DNA from 3 places in the Methylobacterium sp. Ger2507 genome. Region 1 is predicted to be linked to each of the others. Evidence: riboswitches for the same ligand, from Rfam matches in the RefSeq annotation. Region 1 holds a riboswitch; each other region holds the start of a gene.
What was found. A riboswitch is a leader RNA that binds a small molecule or an ion and turns the genes downstream of it on or off. The one in region 1 is predicted to bind cobalamin.
Positions count from the first base shown of each region.

Region 2: another riboswitch for cobalamin. It lies ahead of ACV7NL_RS23835 (TonB-dependent receptor); the one in region 1 lies ahead of ACV7NL_RS12130 (TonB-dependent receptor).
Region 3: another riboswitch for cobalamin. It lies ahead of ACV7NL_RS17305 (TonB-dependent receptor); the one in region 1 lies ahead of ACV7NL_RS12130 (TonB-dependent receptor).

Region 1 is NZ_JBUYVC010000001.1:2,620,285-2,624,455, reverse strand. Features, by position in the region: gene ACV7NL_RS12140 (hypothetical protein) at 24-266, opposite strand; gene ACV7NL_RS12135 (hypothetical protein) at 509-1,099, shown strand; cobalamin riboswitch at 1,237-1,438, shown strand; gene ACV7NL_RS12130 (TonB-dependent receptor) at 1,545-3,695, shown strand; gene ACV7NL_RS12125 (glycoside hydrolase family 16 protein) at 3,941-4,171, shown strand, end outside.
Region 2 is NZ_JBUYVC010000002.1:47,461-51,631, reverse strand. Features, by position in the region: gene ACV7NL_RS23835 (TonB-dependent receptor) at 1-1,440, opposite strand, end outside; cobalamin riboswitch at 1,548-1,746, opposite strand; gene ACV7NL_RS23830 (TadE/TadG family type IV pilus assembly protein) at 2,224-2,862, opposite strand; gene ACV7NL_RS23825 (TadE/TadG family type IV pilus assembly protein) at 2,875-3,513, opposite strand; gene ACV7NL_RS23820 (TadE/TadG family type IV pilus assembly protein) at 3,565-4,171, opposite strand, start outside.
Region 3 is NZ_JBUYVC010000001.1:3,758,977-3,763,147, forward strand. Features, by position in the region: gene ACV7NL_RS17300 (PepSY domain-containing protein) at 1-57, opposite strand, end outside; gene ACV7NL_RS17305 (TonB-dependent receptor) at 57-2,171, opposite strand; cobalamin riboswitch at 2,625-2,828, opposite strand; gene ACV7NL_RS17310 (DUF2934 domain-containing protein) at 2,937-3,140, shown strand; gene ACV7NL_RS17315 (multicopper oxidase family protein) at 3,224-4,171, opposite strand, start outside.

The DNA of each region.
Region 1 (4,171 bases):
GGTTCGACCGGCGGCGCTGAATTTCAGCCGGAATGGCTGGAGGGCGCCTGCCACTGCACGCCGGCATGCTCGCGGATGTCGCCCGCCGCGCTGCCGGTGTCGGCGTCGCTGGCCCAGCCGCTCGGCTCCGCCACGTCGAGGATCTCGTCGTCCGGATAGGCGGCTTCGAGAAACAGCCTGGCTTCGCCCTCGGCGGCGGCCCGCACGGTCACCAGCGGTTTGGGTCCCTCGGCGGTCCTGATGTTGGCGATGAACAGCTTCGTCATGTCCGATGTCTCCCGGCGGTGATGACCGCTCACAGAGGGCGGTGACGGGCGAACAGCAAGAGGGCCGGCATCGATCGGCCGCTCGCGGGGGCGAGCGCCCGCGCCGCCTCGGTGTCCGAGACCGGGGTCCCCGCGGGATCGGGCCGGGCACTGGATCGTCAACCAGGGCGTGCATTCCGCCACCGAAACTCGCGGATCGTCTCAACCAGACCGAAACCTCCGGGCGCCATGCTGTCCGGCGGATGATCGCCCCACGTCGCGCGATCGCGCTTGGATGGGGCCTGAGCCAGATTTCCAGACGTCGCTTCTTCCTCCAACGGGTTTCCTGCCGGATTTCGGGCCAAGCCCTGAGGCCGCTGGCCGTCGACGCCGAGTTCACCCGCGACAACGTCGACACGGCCTGTCAGGCCCTGTCGTTGAAGCTGGTGAACCTCGTCGAGGAGGACGACGAAGGCAGCTATGCCTTCCGCCTGACGCGGCCGGGCCTGCTTCTCCTCAACGGCCAGATCGAGGCGGCCGCTGCCCTGATCGACCAGGGCTTTGGTTTGCGCCGGATCAAGACACCGCCCCTCTGGGGCGCGCTCGGCAGCAAGCTCCGTCCGGGCGGACCCGGCATGTCCCTCAAGGGCAGCGGTCCGAGGGCCTACGCCACCCAGTTGATCGTGGCGGTCGCCTCCGGACACGCGATCGTCGCCGGGGACGTCGTCCGGGGCAATGCCAATGGCCCCCGCACCTGGCTGGAGGACGAGTCGGCGCCCCGCGCCGAACGCCAGATCGGACCCTCGCCGCTGCGAAGCTGGAGCCCGGATCAGGATCGGGATCGCCCGCTCTGATCGGAGGGGCGGCCGCCCATCCAGCCTTCACCCGGCTGTCCCCGACCCACCGGCGCTGGGCTTGGCCCTGGCTGTCGCACAGGGAGCACAGGACGCCGATTTCCCGCGCGTTCGATTGACGCTGTCGGGCTTCGTCTGGTCTTCTGACCTCGGACGGTTCCTCGGATCGAGGATCAAAAGGGAACGCGGTGCGGGCGAGAGCCCAACGCCGCGGCTGCCCCCGCAACTGTAAGCGGCGAGCCCATCATCAACACGTCACTGGGTGCCCCGGCACCTGGGAAGACGATGAGAGGGCGGTGACCCGCGAGCCAGGAGACCTGCCGTCCATCGTGGTCACACGCGAAACGCATCGGGCGGGGTGTCCTGGTGGGTGTCGGGGCGTTCGCATGCGGCGAACGGACCGACCTCGTCGCGGTGACGTGCCACAGACGTCGCCCGAGGTCCCATGTCGCCCGCCCCGTCACGGCCCCCCTACCGAACGCTCCTTCTGGTCTCCTGCGCCGGCCTGGTGCCTTACGGCGCGCAGATCCGGCCGGTCTCTGGCCAGGCGGCCGAGGCGAACCTGGCTGAACTCTCGGTCACGGCGGAGGCATCGGCGCCGCCCGGAACCGGACCGGTCGCGCAGGCGGGCTTCGTCGGCGGCGTCATCGGCATCGGCGGCGGTCTCAGGCCCGTCGATGCGGCGAGCGCGGGGGTGATATCGGGTGCGCAGATCAACAGCCGCCCGATCACCCGACCGGGAGAGGTGCTGGAAAGCGTGCCCGGTCTCATCGTCACCCAGCATTCCGGGGAGGGGAAGGCCAACCAGTTCTTCCTGCGCGGGTTCAACCTCGACCACGGCACCGACATCGCGCTCTCGATCGACGGCATGCCGGTCAACATGCGGACCCACGCCCACGGACAGGGCTATGCCGACCTCAACTTCCTGATCCCGGAACTCGTCGGCGCGGTGGAGTTCCACAAGGGTCCCTACTTCGTGCGCGATGGCGACTTCGCCTCGGCCGGTTCGGTGCGGATCGACTATCTCGACAAGACCGACCGCAACCTCGCCCTGACCTCCTTCGGCAGCTTCGGCTACAAGCGGGCGCTCACCATCGCGTCGGCACCGCTCGGGCAGGGCACCCTTCTGGTGGCGGGCGAGGCCCAGACCTATGACGGCCCCTGGGACGTGCCGGACCGTCTGGCCAAGCTCAACGGCGTCGTCCGCTACAGCCAGGGCACGGCCCTGGACGGCTTCGCCCTGACGGGCATGGCCTACTGGGCCCGGTGGAACGCCACCAACCAGATCCCGGAGCGCGCCGTCACGGAGGGGATCATCGGCCGCTTCGGCGCCCTGAACCCCACGGATGGCGGCGACACCGGCCGTTTCTCGCTCTCCGGACGCTGGAGCCGGACGAGCGACGCCGGCATCACCCGGGCGAACGCCTACGTCATCCGCTATGGGATGAACCTGTTCAACGACTTCACGTATTTTCTCAACGATCCGGTCAGCGGCGACCAGTTCCGCCAGCGCGACAGCCGGGTTCTGGGCGGCGGCGAGATCAGCCACATGGTCCAGGGCGACCTCTTCGGGTTGCCGATGGAGACCGAGATCGGGCTTCAGACCCGCACGGACTCGATCCGCGTCGGCCTGTTCAACACCACCGCGCGGCAGGTCCGCTCGACGGTGCTGGACGACCGGGTGCTGGAGGCGAGCGCCGCCCTCTACGTCGAGAACCGGGTGCGCTGGACCGATTGGCTGCGCACCAGCGTCGGTGTCCGGGCCGACGGATTCACCGCCGATGTCCGCTCGGACACGCCGGCCAATTCCGGCACGGCACGGGACGGCATCGTCAACCCGAAGCTCGGCCTCGTGCTCGGTCCGTGGTTCGAGACCGAGCTGTTCGTGAATTACGGCGGCGGCTTCCACTCCAACGACGCCCGCGGCGTCACCGCCACGGTCGATCCGACGAGCCCGCTCTTCAACATCAGCCGCTCGCCCTTCCTCGTGCCCTCGACCGGCTCGGAGATCGGCCTGCGCAACCGCAGCATCGCCGGGCTCGAGACCGCCGTCGCCCTGTTCCAACTCGATTTCGCCTCCGAGAACCTGTTCCAGGGCGACAGCGGCACCACCGAGCCGAGCCGCCCCACCCGCCGCTTCGGCATCGAGTGGACCAACCGCTACGCGGTAACGCCCTGGCTCTCGCTGGAGGGCGACCTGACGGTCACCAACGCCCGCTTCTCGGACCGGGACCCGATCGGCAACCGGGTGCCGGAGGCGCCGACCACCATCGCGTCGGCCGGATTCACCTTCGGTGCGGGTCCCGGCTGGTTCGGTTCGATGCGCTTTCGCTACTTCGGGCCGCGTCCGCTGATCGAGGACAATTCGGTGCGCTCGAAAGCGACGGCTCTCCTGAACGGACGGATCGGCTACGCCTTCGACGACGGAATCAGCCTGTCCCTCGACGTCTTGAACCTGACCAATGCCAGGGCCGACCAGATCGCTTACTTCTACACCTCGCGCCTGAGCGGCGAAGGCCCCGCGGGCGTGGCCGACCCGCATGTCCATCCGGTCGAGCCCACCGCGTTTCGCCTAACCCTCGCGGGGCGCTTCTGAAGCCGCGCCCGCGATGTCCCTGCCGGGATCTTTGCGATGCGACGCTGTCGCTGTCCTTCCGAAGAAACGGGAGAATGCGCGATCCCGCTGGCGCCATGAGATCGCCGCGTTGTGACGTCGTCGTGGCACCCCTGCGCCGGCCATAGGCCTCCCTGCACTGGCTCGGACCCTTGCGGCGCCCTATCAAGGATGGGGGCGGAGGCCCGTCGGCGTCAGTGGTCCGGCATCGTTTCGAGGATACTGTGATGTTCCAACGCTTCGCCTGTCTCGTCGCCGCGACGCTTGCCGGCACCGTCCTGGCGCAAGCCGCTCCGCTGCCCGGCAAGATCGATCCGGCGACCTTCGGGGCTCCGACCTTCGACGAGCGCTGGCAGACGCTCGATGCCTCGGAGATGGCGAAGAAGCCCCCTTCCCCGACCCGGTGGCGAACCGTGCTCGGCTCGGGCGGTCCGACGAAACTCGAGTACCGCTCCGGC
Region 2 (4,171 bases), on a different contig from region 1:
GAACAGCTCGGTATCGAACCAGGGGCCGAGCACGAGGCCGAGCTTCGGGTTGACGATGCCGTCCCGCGCCGTCCCCGAGTTGGCGGGCGTATCGGAGCGAACGTCGGCGTAGAACCCATCAGCACGGAAGCCGATGCTGGTGCGCAGCCAGTCGGTCCAGCGCACCCGGTTCTCGTAGTAGAACGCCGCGCTCGCCTCCAGCACCCGGTCGTCAAGCACGGTCGAGCGATACTGTCGCGCGATGGTGTTAAAGAGCCCAACCCGGATATCGTCGGTGCGGGTCTGCACCCCTATCTCGTTCTCCATCGGCAGCCCGAACAGGTCACCCTGGAAGGTGTGGCTGACCTCCCCGCCGCCGAGCACCCGACTGTCGCGCTGGCGGAACTGGTCGCCGTTCACTGGATCGTTGAGGAAGTAGGTGAAGTCGTTGAACAGGTTCATCTGGTACCGGATGACGTAGGCGTTCGCCCGCGTGATCCCGGCCTCGCTCGTCTGGCTCCAGCGCCCGGAGAGTGAGAAGCGGCCGGTGTCGCCGCCATCGTTGGGGTTTAGGGTCCCGTAGCGGCCGATGATACCCTCCGCCACGGCGCGCCCCGGTATCTGGTTCGTGGCGTTCCACTTCGCCCAATAGGCCATGCCGGTGAGCGCGAAGCCGTCGAGGGCCGTGCCCTGGCTATAGCGGACGACGGCGTTGAGCTTGGCGAGGCGATCCGGCACATCCCAGGGGCCGTCATAGGTCTGGGCCTCGCCTGCGACTAGTAGATTGCCTTGACCGAGGGGCGCGGACGCGATGGTGAGCGCGCGCTTGTAGCCGAAGCTACCGAAGGAGGTTAGCGCGAGGTTCCGGTCCACCTTGTCGAGGTAGTCGATCCGTACCGACCCAGCGGAAGCGAAGTCCCCATCCCGGACGAAGTACGGTCCCTTGTGGAACTCCACTGCGCCAACGAGTTCCGGAATTAGGAAGTTGAGGTCGGCGTAGCCCTGGCCGTGGGCATGGGTGCGCATGTTCACCGGCATGCCGTCGACGGAGATGGCGATGTCGGTGCCGTGGTCGAGGTTGAACCCGCGCAGGAAGAACTGGTTGGCCTTCCCCTCCCCGGAATGCTGGGTGACGATGAGCCCCGGCACGCTCTCCAGCACCTCGCCGGGGCGCGTGATCGGTCGGCTGTTAAGCGCCGCACCGGAAATGGTCCCCGCACTCGCCGCATCAACCGTGCGCAAACCGCCGCCGATGCCGGTCACGCCACCGACGTAGCCCGCACTAGCCGCAGGTCCGGTGATGCCGGCCACAGGCGTCTCGGCCGTCACCGAAAGTTCGGCGAGATTGGCTTCTGCAGCCTGAGAGGATGCTTGCTGTGCACGCGCCCCTGGGGACGAAAGGATGGCACAGGAAGCCAGAAGAAGCGTTCGGGAGGCGGTGTGTAAGCGAAGGGGGGACATGGGACCCTGGGCGACGTCTGTGGCACGTCACCGCGAAGACGCCAGCCCAGATGCCGCACAGCATCCGTCCCGACACCCATCAGGACACCCCGCCCGATGCGTTTCGCGTGTGACCACGGCTGACGGCAGGTCTCCTGGCTTGCGGGTCGCGGCCCTCTCATCGTCTTCCCAGGTCCGGGGACCCAGTGACGTGTTGATGATGGGCTCGCCGCTTACAGTTGCGGGGGCAGCCGTGGCTTCGGGCCTTCACCCTCACCGCGTTCCCTTTTGATCCTCGTGAGAGGAACCGTCAGGCATAAGGGGCATCACAGAACGCTACAGCGTCAATGCCGTCTTGGGTGTTTCCGGCCAGGTGTTGTTAGCGGGTGACAAGCTTCGGCCTACGAGTGCTTCAGTTCGTTGGCGGGCTACGTCTGCTGTCTGAACTCCCCAACCTAAAAGCGGACCGGCCAAAATTCACCCAACCCAGTCATTCCAAGGTGCCTCTCCGCTAGCCTGCCTCGCAAAAGCAGCTCGTGCGCCAAGCGCATAGCTCAGCGGTGTCGGATATCCGATCCGATACCCGACATCCTGCAGACATGCGTTCAACGCAAGCCGATGGCTTATGTTCGTCAAAACGCATCATTCTAACTATATCATAAATATCTATTGTCATTTTGAAATAGTCACCTAAATTTAGTCAAACATTTTATTTGATATAGATTAGAGTGAGTTGAAATCTACCCTCAGTTCATTATCCTGAGATTATCAGGAGCATGTTTTATCCATGCCAAGAATTTTATATTACTGTGGACATTCTACACCGTTAGGAAGGATAATTTCATTATAAGTGTTTGTTTTATAAGTTTTACCCAATCGGACCGGCCATACAACGGCCGATTTGAACGTGAAGTTGGTGTTTATGCTGCCTGCAAACTTCATAATTCCACTCCCAAACACCGGAGCGTAGGGCATTTGTACTTCAGCCAGGATGTATCGCATACCTAGGACGCGGAAGCCCGGGGGAACAGATAAATCGCCAGCAAGTCCAACACTTCGGACCGTTGCATTACTAGATGCAAAGCTGGAGCAAACGCGAGGATTACTACCAATGTTTTTAAGATCTAGACCCAGCGCACTGACTGTTATTTTTGCAGAGCCGCTCACAAATGGTCGTAAAACCAGTTGCGAGCTTGCTATAATATCGTTCATTGCCGCAGTCGTGACCGGTGAATTCGTAGCCGCTTGTGAGGTTAGGTCTGCAAGCGTTCGTGCCAACAATGCTACTTTGCGTTTGTTATCCAACGCTCTACTAAATTCCAATGAGCCCAAGAGTATTGCAAGAATGAGCGGCAGAACAAGAGCGAACTCTATTGCAGACACAGCTCTCTTATCGGCACAAAACCGAAATAACAAAGCCATGGTATAGCGATACGGAGGCATTTTAGAATGTTTCTATGTGCATGGCGATCCGGATGACGTGTCGTAAGGCTCTGTTCGTAGAACTACTGTCGACATAATCAGCCGAGATCCATCACCAAAACTTGAGAAGCCTAGATTTAAAAATCTGAACGCCACAGGATATTTCAGTGCTGCTGTGATGACTACAATTTCTCCAGGTTTTGAGCATGTGTATTTTGTTCCAAAATCTTTGGACCAAGTGCCTGTTTGATTGTCGAATGCCACGGCAGACTGACTAGAAGCGAATGAGGTGCTCGTGGATACGTCGATTTTTAAATCTGAACAGCCAAACACTCTGCCGCTATTTGGTACGGTGGTTCCACAGATGCTATCTTTTAAGCTTTGAATTAATGCGTCTGAAGACTTTTCACTTTTGTTCGCAGTTTGGAAATTACCTGTATAAATGATGCGAGCCGCTTTTTGCAGAGAATCATCCAGGTTCTGACTAGCCCAGCTGATAAGGCAGATCTGAAAGATTGCTCCTACAAGTATTATGAAAGGAGCTGAGACTAAAGCAAACTCGACTGCAGACGCACCATCTACATTTTCAGCAAAGCTACGAAAGCATGGCCTGCTTTTGAATGCTCTTGCATGTCGAAGCTCACATAGGCACCTAACGCACACGGGGATCATCCAGAATATTCAACGTCATTATAAAAAGCTATTATGGATTAATTTTTAGGCCTACTCGGTTATTCGGATTTTTTTGTCAACTACTCTGACTTGCTTGGGACAGGTCACGATAACGCGAATGTCATCATAATCCTGGTCTCCGCCTGGGCGATCCTCCCATCCGTAATACATGTACTTCCCCTCCTCGCAGCTTCCTTTCGCCACAGCCGGCGTTCTGCCTGTTCTACGATCAGGGATCGTACCGCCAGATGACTTGGGGCTGCAGTCTTTAAGGCTATCGCAAACAATGGTTTCTAGCATTGGGTACTTAACGACATCAACTGTCGCATTGGTTCCCATGTTGCTGCCTTTCATGTTCATTGTTTGCACGCGCGTTCCGGTATCTATGACGATATCCGTGTAGTAATTATAGGTATCTGAGCCAGTTTTATTCCACTTCAAGGGTGTTGTGCGGGCATCGCGAACGTTGCGGAGCATATAGCTAACCGCTTCGTTCTGGCCACATACCGGAATCTTGCTCATGTCGTAGTTGGATGGTGGCGATGCGTTGTCGGCAATCGGTGTCAATCCCCGGCGACCAGCATCGACATCCTTTTGCCTCTTGGGATCAGACGAATAGCAGTAGATGTACACGCGATTGTAGTCGTCAGCTTCGGGC
Region 3 (4,171 bases), 1.1 Mb from region 1:
GAGGATCAGCCAGCGCTTGACGGGCTTCAGGAGCGCCCGCGTCGAAGAGGCCCGCATCAGAACCGCACGCTGTAGGCCACCTCGAAGGAGCGCGGGCGGCCGAGCAGCCAGTTGGTGCCGACCCCGTTCACCGCGTTGCCGCTGATCGCGTAGATCTCGTCGAAGAGGTTGTAGGCTCGCAGGGACAGCCGCGAGGACGGCGTGACCTGGTGGTCGAGACCGGCATTGACCAGGGTGTAGGCCGGGCGCTGCGCCTGGTTGCCGAAGTCGCTGAAGGTCTCGCCCACGTGCTGCAGGCCGATCCGGGCCTCCCAGGCGGGGGCGAAGGCCCAATTGACCCAAAGGTTGCCGACGCGCTCCGGCACGTCGATGGGCTGGCGTCCGGCATAGGAGACCACTGCGCCCCCGACCCTTTGGTTGAAGGCGTCGTACTGGGCGTGGAGAAGGGCCACGTTGGCGTCGATGCGCCAGGCCTCGAACAGGTGCAGGCTCAGGGCCGCCTCGACGCCGAGGGAGGATTGCTGCCCGACCTGGGTCGCGAGCGCCGCCTCGCCCGGCACCCGCGTGATCGGATTGTCCTTGACGATGCGGTAGCCGGCCAGGGTCCACTCGGCCCGGCCGTTCCAGGCGACGCCCTTGGCGCCGACCTCCACCTGCTCGCCGGTGGAGAGCTTCAAACCGGACAGATTCTGCGACAGCGAGATCAGGCTGCCGACCGGATCGGTGGCGGTGGCGTATTGGGCGTAGAGCGCCAGCAGGGGGGTCGGGTTGTAGACGGCGCCGAAGCGGTAGCTGAGCGCCTGGAAATCCTGCTCGAAGGCGGCGCCCGTGACGAGGTTGGTCCGGTGCAGCACCGGCGCGTCGTAGCGCATGCCGGCCAGCAGCGAGAGCTGATCGGACAGGATCAGGCGGTTCTCGGCGAAGACCGAGGCCTGGCGCGTGTTGGTGACGTAGGCCGGAGTGGCGCGGCCATTGGCCGGGAACAGACCCGGGTCATAGGCGAAGGGATCGACGCTGGTGGTGAGGCCGCCGCCCTCGGAGCTGAAGTTGTTGGTGTGCCGGAACGCGATGGCGTTGACGTCGAACCCGGCCAGGAATTCGTTGCGGAATCCGAACACTGTGCCCCGGACCGTCGCGTCGAGGCGATTCCCGATCTGCTCCTGGCTGTGATAGATCTCGGTGTAGGCCGAGCGATCGATCCGCCCGGTATCACGGTTGAAGGCGTATTGCTCGATGTCCCGCCACTGGCGCCGGCTCTGGAGCCGGTAGGCGGTGTTGCGGATCGTGATGTCGGCGCTCGGCGTCCACTCCGCTCGCAGCTGCGTCCAGTTGTCGGTCCAGAGCATCTGGGCGTCGCGGACGTTGTAGTTGTTGAACCGGATGGCGTCGCGGATGCGCCCGTCGATGAGCGGCGTGCCCCAGTAGCGGGCCGGCTCCTGGTAGCCGAAATCATGGCTCAGGGTGATGGCGAGGTCCGGATTCGCCTGCAGGGTCAGGGCGCCCGAGACCGCGAGATTGCGGAAGTCGCCGTCCGGCGCGATCCAGCCCGCGTCGCGGTTGCCGCTGATGTTGAGGCGGTAGGCGAGCGCGTCCCCGATGGGACCGCCGGAATCGAGGGCCAAGCGCGCCAGACCATCCGAGCCGACGGCCGCGCGCGCCACGTTGAGGGGCGTGAAGACCGGCTTCTTCGTCACCACGTTGATCACGCCGCCGATGGCGCCGTCGCCGTAGAGCACGGAGGCCGGCCCGCGCAGCACCTCGATGCGCTCGACGTTCCAGGTGTCGAACGGGAAGGTGACGGTGCCCGCCCCGACGAACAGGCGGGTGCCGTCGTAGAGCTGCTGGATCGAGTTCGGGCCGGCGAAGCCCCGGGCCGTGAAGGCGCCGTTGCCGTTGCCGGGGGCCGCCACCGTGGTGATGCCGGTGGCGTTCTGGGTGACGGCCTCCGCCACCGTGTTCTGGCCGCGCAGGCGCGTGGTCTCACCCGCGATCACGTCGACGCTGGCGGGGGTTTCCAGGGGCGTCAGGCCGAGGCGGCTGGCGCTGCGGCTCGAGCTGCGCAGGTTCAGCCCCTCGGCGGGCGGCGGGCCGCCGCGCCCGGAGCCCGCGACCTCCAGGGTCTCCAGGGTGACGGCCGAGTGGGATTCGCCGGGCGCGGCGTCGGCCGGCATCGGCAGCAGGCCGCCGAGCAGGGCCGCGAGCGGCCAGGATGTGAGGGGCCGGGATATCGGGGGCCGGGATATCAGGGGCAAGACGTGGCCCTGCCGTGCGCGTCGGGCGCGTGGGGATCGGGACGGGATTTGGGCGAGGGCCATGGGACAACCGGGAAGGGGCGCGGGCATCGGCCAGGGCCGACGAGCCACCTCTGCTAAAGCGAATGTTATAATGTTACAATCGCTGAGTGGTGCCGGACGCGACGTTGTCCGCAAGCCAGCCGTCTTCGGACCGCGCGGGGCGATCGGACGAGGCGGACGGGAGCGGGACGCGCGGGCGCAGACGGGCATCGACGGGACGGCTGACGCGACGGGTCGCGCGGAGTGGCACGTCACCGCGAAGAGGTCGGTCCGTTCGCCGCATGCGAACGCCCCGACACCCACCAGGACACCCCGCCCGATGCGTTTCGCGTGTGACCACGACTGACGGCAGGTCTCCTGGCTCGCGGGTCACCGCCCTCTCATCGTCTTCCCAGAGGCTTGCAACCCCCAGTGACGTGTTGATGATGGGCTCGCCGCTTACAGTTGCGGGGGCAGCCGCGGCGTTGGGGCAGAGCCCCGCACCGCGTTCCCTTTTGATCCTCGATCCGAGGAACCGTCGCGCCGAAGCTAGGCGGTTTCCGGCGCCGGCGTCAATCGACGGGGACGATTTGCCCCCGGGAGCGTTGGCCCCGCGGCGGGGGTCGCACCTGCGATCGCCGGTCACGAAGGAGCAGAAGCACGATGTCCGAGGATGGGATCACGTTCGAACGGGTCCGCGAGCGCGCCCACGAGATCTGGGAGCGCAACCACCGTCCCGAAGGCTTCGAGGTCGAGTTCTGGCTGATGGCCGAGCGGGAACTCCGCGCCGAGCAGGCCCGCCGCAAGCCGGCCGCCGACCGGACCGCCTCGGAGACGCCGCCGGGGGCCGACACGACCGCCCGGTGAGGCCGGCGTCGCTCGCCTTCGGGCGAGGATAGGCCGACGAGGCCCGCGGTAAGGCGCGTGCCGCCTGCTGGGACGGAAAACCGTCAGGATCGGACGTCGAGCACGCCCATCATGCCGAGTTCCTCGTGCTCGAGAATGTGGCAATGGTACATGCGCGGCCCCGGCTGGTCCTGGCGCAGCAGGAGCCGGACCGTCTCGCCGGGCACGACGTTCACGGTGTCCTTCCAGGCGCGATAGCCCGGGGTCCTGACCTGTCCGTCCTTCTCGTAGGCGACGATCTGGAACTGGGTTCCGTGGACATGGAACGGGTGATCCATGTCCGATTGGTTGACGATGTCCCATTGTTCGACCTGACCGACCTTCGAGACCTCGTCGATGCGGGTCATGTCGAAGCTCTTGTTGTTGATCAGGAACTTCATGTCGTGGCTGCCGGGCGGCTTGGCGGAGGCGGCACCGCCTTTCGCGGTTCCGCCGTGATCCATGCCCGGCATGGCGCCGTGATCCATGCCCGGCATGGCACCGTGATCCATGCCCGGCATGGCACCGTGATCCATGGAGCCCATGTCCTCCGTCAGCACGAAGCGGCGGGTGACGACCGGGGCCTGGAGCGGGGCGATCGCCCGCAGCATCTTCGGCAGCGGCGGTGGCGGCGTCGCCGGTCGTCCCGCCACGTTCGCGGTCAGCAGGACCTTGCCCGCTTCCTTCGGCTCCCCCGGTCCCATCCAGCCGCGCTCGTAGGCGAGTGTGGTCAATTTGGCCGGGCCGGGCTGATCGAAGGAGACGATGAGTTCCACCCGCTCGGCGGGGGTGAGCAGCACCTCGTCGACGGCGACCGGCGCCTCGACAAGGCCGCCATCGGTGCCGATCAGGGTCATGCGGGCGCCCGCGAAGCGCAGGCGCAGGTAGCGCGCGTTGGTCGCGTTGACGAGCCGGAGGCGGCGCTTCTCGCCCGGCGCCACCGTCATCACCGGATTGCTCTGGCCGTTGACGAGCACGTGGTCGCCGACGCGACCGTTCATCAGGTCGACCAT